Regions from separate parts of the Brevibacillus parabrevis genome, predicted to be linked through region 2. Evidence: riboswitches for the same ligand, from Rfam matches in the RefSeq annotation. Region 2 holds a riboswitch; the other holds the start of a gene.
The links. A riboswitch is a leader RNA that binds a small molecule or an ion and turns the genes downstream of it on or off. The one in region 2 is predicted to bind cyclic di-GMP.
Positions count from the first base shown of each region.

Region 1: another riboswitch for cyclic di-GMP. It lies ahead of IRJ17_RS24460 (methyl-accepting chemotaxis protein); the one in region 2 lies ahead of IRJ17_RS05895 (methyl-accepting chemotaxis protein).

Region 1 is NZ_CP064090.1:5,314,257-5,318,624, forward strand. It holds gene infC (translation initiation factor IF-3) at 1-260, opposite strand, end outside; gene moaA (GTP 3',8-cyclase MoaA) at 523-1,548, opposite strand; cyclic di-GMP riboswitch class II at 1,737-1,819, shown strand; gene IRJ17_RS24460 (methyl-accepting chemotaxis protein) at 1,968-3,698, shown strand; gene thrS (threonine--tRNA ligase) at 3,788-4,368, opposite strand, start outside.
Region 2 is NZ_CP064090.1:1,223,147-1,227,514, reverse strand. It holds gene IRJ17_RS05895 (methyl-accepting chemotaxis protein) at 1-1,724, opposite strand, end outside; cyclic di-GMP riboswitch class I at 1,797-1,897, opposite strand; gene IRJ17_RS05890 (methyl-accepting chemotaxis protein) at 2,120-3,577, opposite strand; gene IRJ17_RS05885 (formate--tetrahydrofolate ligase) at 3,897-4,368, opposite strand, start outside.

The sequences.
Region 1 (4,368 bases), 2.0 Mb from region 2:
GAAAAACGCACTTCTTTCAGCTCGATGATCTTCTGGTTTTTCCGCGCTTCTTTCTCCTTTTTCGCCTGCTCGTACTTGAACTTTCCATAGTCCATGATACGGCAAACAGGCGGTTTGGCTGTAGGAGCAACGTTTACCAGATCCAGTTCGGCTTCCTGGGCAATGCGCAACGCTTCCCTAAAAGGTACGACTCCCAATTGGCTCCCGTCAGCACCGATCAAACGGACTTCACGGGCACGGATCGCTTCGTTGATTAACATTTGATCCTTGCTAATACTTGCCACCTCCGTCAATTTCGAGAAGGAACAAAAATGTGCGAACGCATCTGCGCCCGCACATATCTCACCTAAGCAATTTCATCAGATCCAAGGATCTTTGCATAAGAGTTACCTGTCAACAGTCGTGGAAGACGTCGACGCAGGTGAGAAGCTGGGCGCCTCTGCTTGTTCTCGAAGTATGAAGTGTTTATACACTCAATTCATGATACAGGTTAGAGTTGTCTTTGTCAAGGCTTATCACACACTATCCTCCAATGTGCGACATTTCCACCTTGGGACGTTTTACGAGGCCAGGCGTCTCATCCAGCCGCTCTTCTGAATATCGTTCATCGCGCTTGCTCCAGATCGTCTGAATCTGCGCTCTGATCTCATCGTCGCTCGCTCCGTTTCGCAGCGGCTCGCGCAAGTCTTCGCCCGCAGAAGCGAACAAGCAGTTGTACATTTTGCCCTCTGCGGACAGCCTGGCGCGCGTACAGGTGGAGCAAAAAGCTTGCGTCACAGAAGAAATCAGCCCGATCTCCTGATCCCCGTCCTCGTAGCGATAGCGCGAAGCGACCTCCCCGAAGTAATTTGCCTCGATCGGAACAAGCGGCATCTCCTGGTGAATCATGCGGACGATTTCGCTGGACGGCACGACCTGATCCAGCTTCCAGCCATTGGAGTTTCCGACATCCATAAATTCAATGAAGCGCAAAGTATGCCCCTGCTCGCGGAAGTATTTGGCCATCGGCAAAATATCTTGGTCATTCACTCCCCGCTGCACGACCATGTTGATTTTCACGCCAAGACCTGCTTCAGCCGCCGCCCGTATGCCGTCCAGCACGGCTTCTACCGGATAGCCCCTGCCGTTCAATGTGCCGAACCGCTCGTTGTCCAGACTGTCGAGACTGACTGTCACGCGGTCAAGTCCTGCTTCCTTCAGAGCCTGCGCGTGGCGGACGAGCAACGAACCGTTGGTGGTCATAGCGATGTCGTGAATACCTGCTACTTTTTTTATCATTTCAATTAACACAGGCAAGCCTCTGCGCATGAGCGGCTCTCCGCCTGTAATTCTGATTTTCTGGACGCCAAGCGAGGCGAAAATGTCGGTCAGTCGAACAATCTCTTCAAATGAAAGCAGCTTGTGCTGCGGCAAAAACTCAAAGTCCGGTCCAAAAATTTCCGCAGGCATGCAGTATCTGCAACGAAAATTGCATTTGTCTGTCACGGAAATACGCAAATCGCGGAGAGGGCGATTTCGTGTATCAACGAGTGGCGACTGCTCTGGCATTGGCTGTCACTCTCCTTTTTCCTAGCGTATCATATCCACGATCGGGCGTAATAGCTTTCCTGCACTTTCGCCTGGTTGTTCCTATGCAAAACCATAATATTTTGCTTGAAAGTGTAAATAGCTCATTTTTGCTATTCCCTTTTTGAATTAATATAAGCTAATATGACTATATATTGTGAAATTGTATAACTGAAAGTGGAAGCGATGATCAGCGATTTGTATGTGGGCACTTGAATGGCTGGGAGTGAGTAGTGCAACCGACCCTATTATTGCTGTAGGGTCGGTTTATTTTATCCCAGAACATTTGTCGTGTCCACTATCGCCAATTCACTCACCAAAGCACCATTGACGTATGCTCTCTTCCCCCGTTTTGAAGCGAACGACTAAAAAAGAGAAAAGCAAAGAATCCGGAGGTCTGCATGCAATTTTTTACGAAGAAAACAAAGCCATGGACAGAGTACGTAAAATCCTCTCACACGACTGACATCGATCAAGTAGGAGAACGAGTAAAGGAGCGCTTGTCCTTTTTAGGGGTGGATCAAGACACGCTCGCCCATGTCAAAAATGCTGCCGAAACGCTTTCGCCCTTTAAAGCGAAGATTGTCGACCAATTTTACGGCGCAATCACGGCTGTTGATCAATTGCAAAAACTGATTCTCGACCACTCAACACTAGGAAAATTGAAACACACATTGGAGTTGTATCTTGAACAGTTTCTGCAGGCGAATGTGGATTACGAATACGTGAAGACGAGAATTGTGATTGGACAAGTTCACAGCCGCATTCATCTGACAGCCGATCATTTTATCTCCGCTCATCATATGTTGATTCAGATCATGACATCGATCTTGATGGAAAAATGGAGCCATCAGCCGCATCAAATGATGCAAATGGTCACATCCGTCCAAAAACTGGCAGCGTTCGATCAGCAACTGATCGTGGAAGTATATATGGAAGAGACGTTCAAATCATTTTTGTTCGGCATCTCCGACATGTTGAATCATATGACACAGCTCGATACGACCAAACAGCTCATCTCGGGCATGGACGAACAAATTGAGGAAAGCCACAGCGTGACAGCAGCTACGGAAGAAATGAGCGCTTCCATTCAGGAAGTGGCCAACCACGCTATCAAGGTGGCGGAAGGAACGGACGATGCCGTCCACTCCGCAGAACAGAGCAGGCAGATCATCAATGCCGCGCTGGGAGACATCCGGCAAGTCGGGCGCGTCTTCGAAGAGGTCATGGGCCGCGTCAACAAGCTCGATCAGGAGATTCACCAGACCCAGGATGTCGTGCATATTATTCGGGAAATCGCCGAGCAAACGAATCTGCTCGCCCTCAACGCCAGTATCGAGGCTGCGCGGGCAGGCGACCAGGGGCGCGGCTTCGCCGTTGTCGCCTCAGAAGTTCGCAAATTGGCCGAGCATACAAAAGAACAAATCAGCCAAATTACAACCAATATGGCATCGTTGCAGCATGTCTCCAATCAGGTGACCCAGCAAATGGACGATACAGGCAAACTGGTTGAGCGCTGTGTGAGTGAGGCCCAATACGCTGACGTCGCCTTGAACAAAATTGTGACCGCGATGCAGGAAATCAGCCAATCGACCTCGCAAATTGCCGCCATGACCGAGGAGCAGGCTTCTTCCGTAACGGACATTGCCCGCCGCAACTCCACGATTTTTGACTTGAGCGCGCATTCGCAGGAAATCGCCAAGGATACGGCCCAGCTGATTTTGGAATTGAGCCGAAAAATGGACGATTACCGCAAAACATTCTTTACGATCAACGTCAAGCTCAGCTCGAAAGACATCGTCCGCGTGGCAAAAACCGACCATCTTCTGTGGAAATGGAAAATTTACAACATGTTTTTGGGCTTGGAGCACTTGAACGCAAGCGAAATGGGCTCCCACCACACATGCCGTCTCGGGAACTGGTACTATGGCGAGTTGTCTGCCCAAGTGCGAAACAATCCGATCTTCAAAAAGCTTGAGGAGCCGCACCGGATGGTTCATGCTTACGCCAAGCAAGCCGTCGAGCAGTACCAGGCTCAAGATCTGGCGGGAGCGCAGCAAACGTATCTCTTGCTCCAGGAGGCATCGAGCGAGGTCGTCTCCCTGTTGTCCCGCCTGGAGTCCGCTCTGTAATTTCCTTTCACGAATCACGAAAAAAGCAAAAAGGGCAGTTCTCTTCATCGCGGAAGAGACTGCCCTTTTTCATGACCGTTTTGTTGTTTTTACTTCATTTCGTTGATTTCAGCGCGGATTTTTTCCACGAAGGCATCCACAGTCATGGCACCTTCATCGCCTACGCCACGTCTGCGAACAGACAGTGTGCCGTCAGCCATCTCTTTTTCACCGATGACCAGCATGTACGGGATTTTTTGCACTTGCGCTTCGCGGATTTTGTAGCCGATTTTTTCGTTGCGCGCATCCAGCTCCACGCGGATTCCTGCTTGTTGCAGTTTTTCTTTGACTTGCTCTGCATAAGGAATGTGCACTTCGCTAATGTTCATCAGGCGAGCCTGAACCGGAGTCAGCCATACTGGGAACGCCCCGGCATAGTGCTCGATCAGGATGCCGATGAAGCGCTCCATCGAGCCGTACATCGCACGGTGCAAGACAACCGGACGGTGCTTCTCGTTGTCCTGGCCAATATAAGTCAGGTCAAACTTCTCTGGCATCTGGAAGTCGAGCTGGATCGTTCCGCATTGGTGGCGGCGTTTCAACGCGTCAGTAATTTGGAAGTCGATCTTCGGACCGTAGAAAGCGCCGTCGCCTTCTTTGATCTCGTAAGGCATTTCCAAGTCTTCCAGCA
Region 2 (4,368 bases):
GAAGACTCCAAAATATGCGCAAAAATTTCCCGGACTTCTTCAATCATCGTGATTCCTTCGTGCGCTTCGCGGTTGCCTGTGTTCATCACTTCGACGGCATGGCGGGTATCCTGTTGGATTTCGTGAATCAATGTCGCTATTTTCGCAGCCGATTCCTCGGATTGGTGAGCGAGATTTTTCACTTCTCCGGCCACGACGGCAAAGCCTCGTCCATGCTCGCCAGCCCGCGCAGCCTCAATCGACGCATTGAGAGCGAGCAGGTTGATTTGCGACGTCAACTGGCTGATCGTATCGAGAATCCCTTCGATTTCCTTGGAGCGGCTGTTCAAACGTTCGATGGCCTCAGTTGCTTTGGTCGTTCCTTCGCCGATGCTGCCCATTTGCCGCACCGCCTGCTCCACGACAGTCGTTCCTTGCTCAGCCTGTTCCGAAGCCTCGCGCGCCGCCTCGGAAACATGCGCAGATGTCTCGGCGATTTTCACGATCCCTGCTGCCATATCATTCATGGACAGCGCGACATCTTTGGAGCTGGTCGCCTGCGCTTCCGCTCCGCCTGCAATTTGATTGATCGATTGCCCGATGCGATTGACGTTTTCCGTCGCGTGCTCAATGCCTGCCGATACTTCCTGAGTAAAGCGCAGCACCTGCTCGGAAGATTGCGACACGCCCTCAATCAGACCTTTCAAGTGGGCAACAGTCTGGTTGAAGTCACGGGAAAGCACCGCAAGCTCATCCTTGCCGTCTACCGTAACGGTCTGCGTGAGATTCCCTTGCGCCACCACATTGACCACTTGGTTCAGACGCTGAATCGGTTTCACCAGGCGAACAGACAGCCAGTATACGAAAATGATCCCGAGCGCCAACACAACCAGTGAAATCGCAAGCAGCTTGATCGACAGCTCATTTACCGGAGCGTGCAAATCTTTGACCGGAGCCGTGATGAATACGCCCCAGTTCAGTTTCGTCGATGCGTATGAGGAGAACTGCGCTGTTTGCTCCTGCTGGTATTGAATAATTCCATGCCCGCCTTGCTGCGTCGCTTCAAATGCCGTTTTCAGCTCGGGAATGTCGCTTTCCAGCACGGATTGCTTCAAAATAAACTCGCTATTCGGATGCCAGATATACGTTCCTTTTTTGCTGACGAGAAAAGCATAGCCGCTGTGCCCGAATTTCTCTTCAGAAACCGTTTTTTGAATCTCATTGATTGGGATAGTAGAGCCGACATAGCCGTATTGGCGGTTGTCTTTCATCAATGGCAAGATGACCGTCACAATGTTATTGCCTGTCCGTTGGGAAACAACCGGCTCGGATACGATGATTTTCCCTTCGCCTTTTCCTGCTTCCTGAAAATGCGGACGGTCGGAAGGATTGGTTTCCTCTCCTTTGAAGTTGATGACCTTTTTGCCGCTCAAGTCATAGGAAAAGAAAAACGTTTCAAACTCAGGGTTTTTCTTTTGCGCTTCCTGAATCAGCCTCAAGTCATGCTCGAAATTGTTGTCTGAGGACATCATCTCCCCGACTGTTTCCACGATTCCGATTTTTTCCTGGAAGAAGCTGTCGATACGGATGGATAGATTGCTGGCTGTCAGTTCCGCTTCTTTGTCCAGGCTCGATGATAGCAATTGCGAAGAGCTGTAGTAGCTGGCCCCGCATACCGTGCCCAAGCTGATGATCAAAAGCAGGCACATAACGACAATTAACTTTTTCTTTAGACTTGATTCCATCACACGGTGTACCTCCTATCCTTTTTTTCACAACAAAAAAGACTGCCACCCGGACAGCCTTTTTGCGTTCGGCATGGCAACCCGGCTATCGTAGCAGCAGAGAAATGCAATCTGCTTGCCTTAGACCCGTGGCTTTGCGTCCCTGCCTTTCAACAGGTTTGCCTTTGTCATTTTTTGTCGTATTTTGTTTATAAATTTACTATAGCACACGAAAGTAAAAATGTGGGTTAACTTTCAAATAATGCCTTGGATTTTTTTCCACACGAAATCTTTACCCGATTTGTTTGATAGCTAAACTACTTTTCTTGCATAAAATTACAAAAAAGCCCCTCCAAGTAAACCATTGTGCGCTTTTCACGCCATGTCTACTTAAAGGGGATGCTATCAGATCATAGTTACTTCCCAGACTCCACAGCCAAGCTGCTTAACGTATCGGTAAGCAGCTCCAACTCTCTAAAGCTTGCCACAATTTGTTCAATCCGTTCTGTTTGTTCGTCTACACTCGCCAATACTTGCTCTACAGACGCACTCGATTGTTCCGTTACGCTATAAATCTGGGTGATTTCATCCACAATCCGCAGCGAGCCATTCTCCAACGCATGAATGAGCGTCTCAACCTCGCCCGCTTGAATCACAACGCTATTCGCGTTATTTGTAATTTGTTTTAGTATGGATTCTGTGTGCTGCGCAGCGTTTTGACTGTCTACAACAGCGGCTTGTCCGGTAATGATTTGCTTGGCAAGGTCGCTTGTCTTATTTTGGATATCCACCAATATGCCTGCTATTTCTTCCGTCGATTGCTGTGAATGGACAGCCAGCTTCCTCACTTCATCAGAAACCACGGCAAAACCCCGCCCGTGCTCTCCCGCACGCGCTGCTTCGATGGCAGCATTCAAGGCCAGCAGGTTGGTTTGGTTGGAGATCTCGCTAATCTTGGAAAGAACAGAACCGATTTGCTGATTTCGTTCATGAAGCTCGTTCATCAACGTCACGGTTTTATCGATGATCGTACTGATATGAGCCATTTGTTTCGTTAGCGTCGACACCTGTTCATTTCCTTCTTCCGTTACCTTCACAGTCGCTAATGTTAAATCTTTCATGCGCTGCGAACTGGCGGCTACTCGCTGAACTCCATGATTTGAATCTTGTACGGAGTTGGAGATATCGCCGACACTTGCTGCCTGCAGTTGCACGCCTTTAGCCACCTCGGAAAAAGACGTCAATACTTCCCGAGAGACGCGTTCCGTAAAAAGGACATTATCTTTTAGCGACAAGCTGAATTGTTTAAGCGTCTCCACCGAATGTAACACCTTACCAAAAATTTGCTCGATTTGCTGTTTAGCAAACAGCGTTTCCTTATGCCGGCTTTCCGCTTGCAAATACACGTTCTCGTTAAGCTTTGCGACATAGATCGTGATGATGGCAACCACGACGAGCGGAACATTATTTGCATCTGCATAAACATTCAGATATTGACCTAGATTCGCAGTAATGATGGCTACAACTGACATCGCAATAACAGGGCGATAGTTGGGATAAAGAGATACAAGAGCGAGGTACTCGAACAAATTTAGCATACTCCTCTCGGCTGTCCGGGGAAAAGTAAGCAAATGCATAACACAAATAAGAGAAAGGACGCCAACCAAGACATACGGAATGAGCAAAATGGTTTTCGCTGCGCGGTTCATCCACATCAGCAGCAAACAAATCCCGGCAAACACGAACCACTGAATGACAAAAGCAAGGCTTAAACCTCGTGTTATATCGATCGCTACTTGCAGTACTACCATAAGCCATCCAATGCAAATGACAATTTTATTGCGCTGCTTGGTAATCAATGTTTTTTGATCCACATGGCACCTTCCTCTTCATCTTAGAAGTATGGAAAAGATGGATGAATGAGTAGCTGTGAGCCTCCTTTCCGCTATGCAACTGATAATCTGAGGCAATTTTCCCAACTTTCGAGAAAAAAATAGAAAAACACCGTCTGTTTTTGGTAAAATTTTGGTTTCCAGCAAAACCTCCAAAACAGATAGGTGTTCTCTTCTATGATAACGAAAGAAAGCTCTCATGATCAACTACAACCGGGTTTGCAGGCTTGTTTAGCTCTGCCTAAGCGCGAAAAAAAGCTGACACTTTGTTGCCCGTGTCAGCTTTTTGCCTTTGTGTTGCTTAGCTCAGTCCCTCTACATGGCCGTGCTCATCCACGTACAGCGACTCGGCTGCCGGCTTTTTCGGAAGTCCAGGCATCGTCACCAGGCTTCCGGTGAGCGCCACGATAAAGCCTGCCCCCGCCGAAATCCGCACCTCGCTCACCTGAATGGTGAAGTCTACAGGTGCTCCCAGCTGGTCAGCGCGATCTGTAAACGAGTATGGTGTCTTCGCCATGCAGACAGGCAGATGGGCCAGCCCCATGTCTTCGATCTTTTGGATCGTCTTCAATGCCAATGGGGAAAAGACTACGCCAGAACCGCGGTAAATCTCCTTCACGACCGTCTCGATTTTTTCTTTCACGCTGCGGTCTTCTTCGTACAAAAAGCGGAACTGCGAAGGACGCTCTGCCGCCCGCGTTACTTTTTCAGCCAGTTCGACCGCACCTTCGCCGCCTTCTGCCCAAGCCTTGGATAGCGCGGCTTCTGCTCCG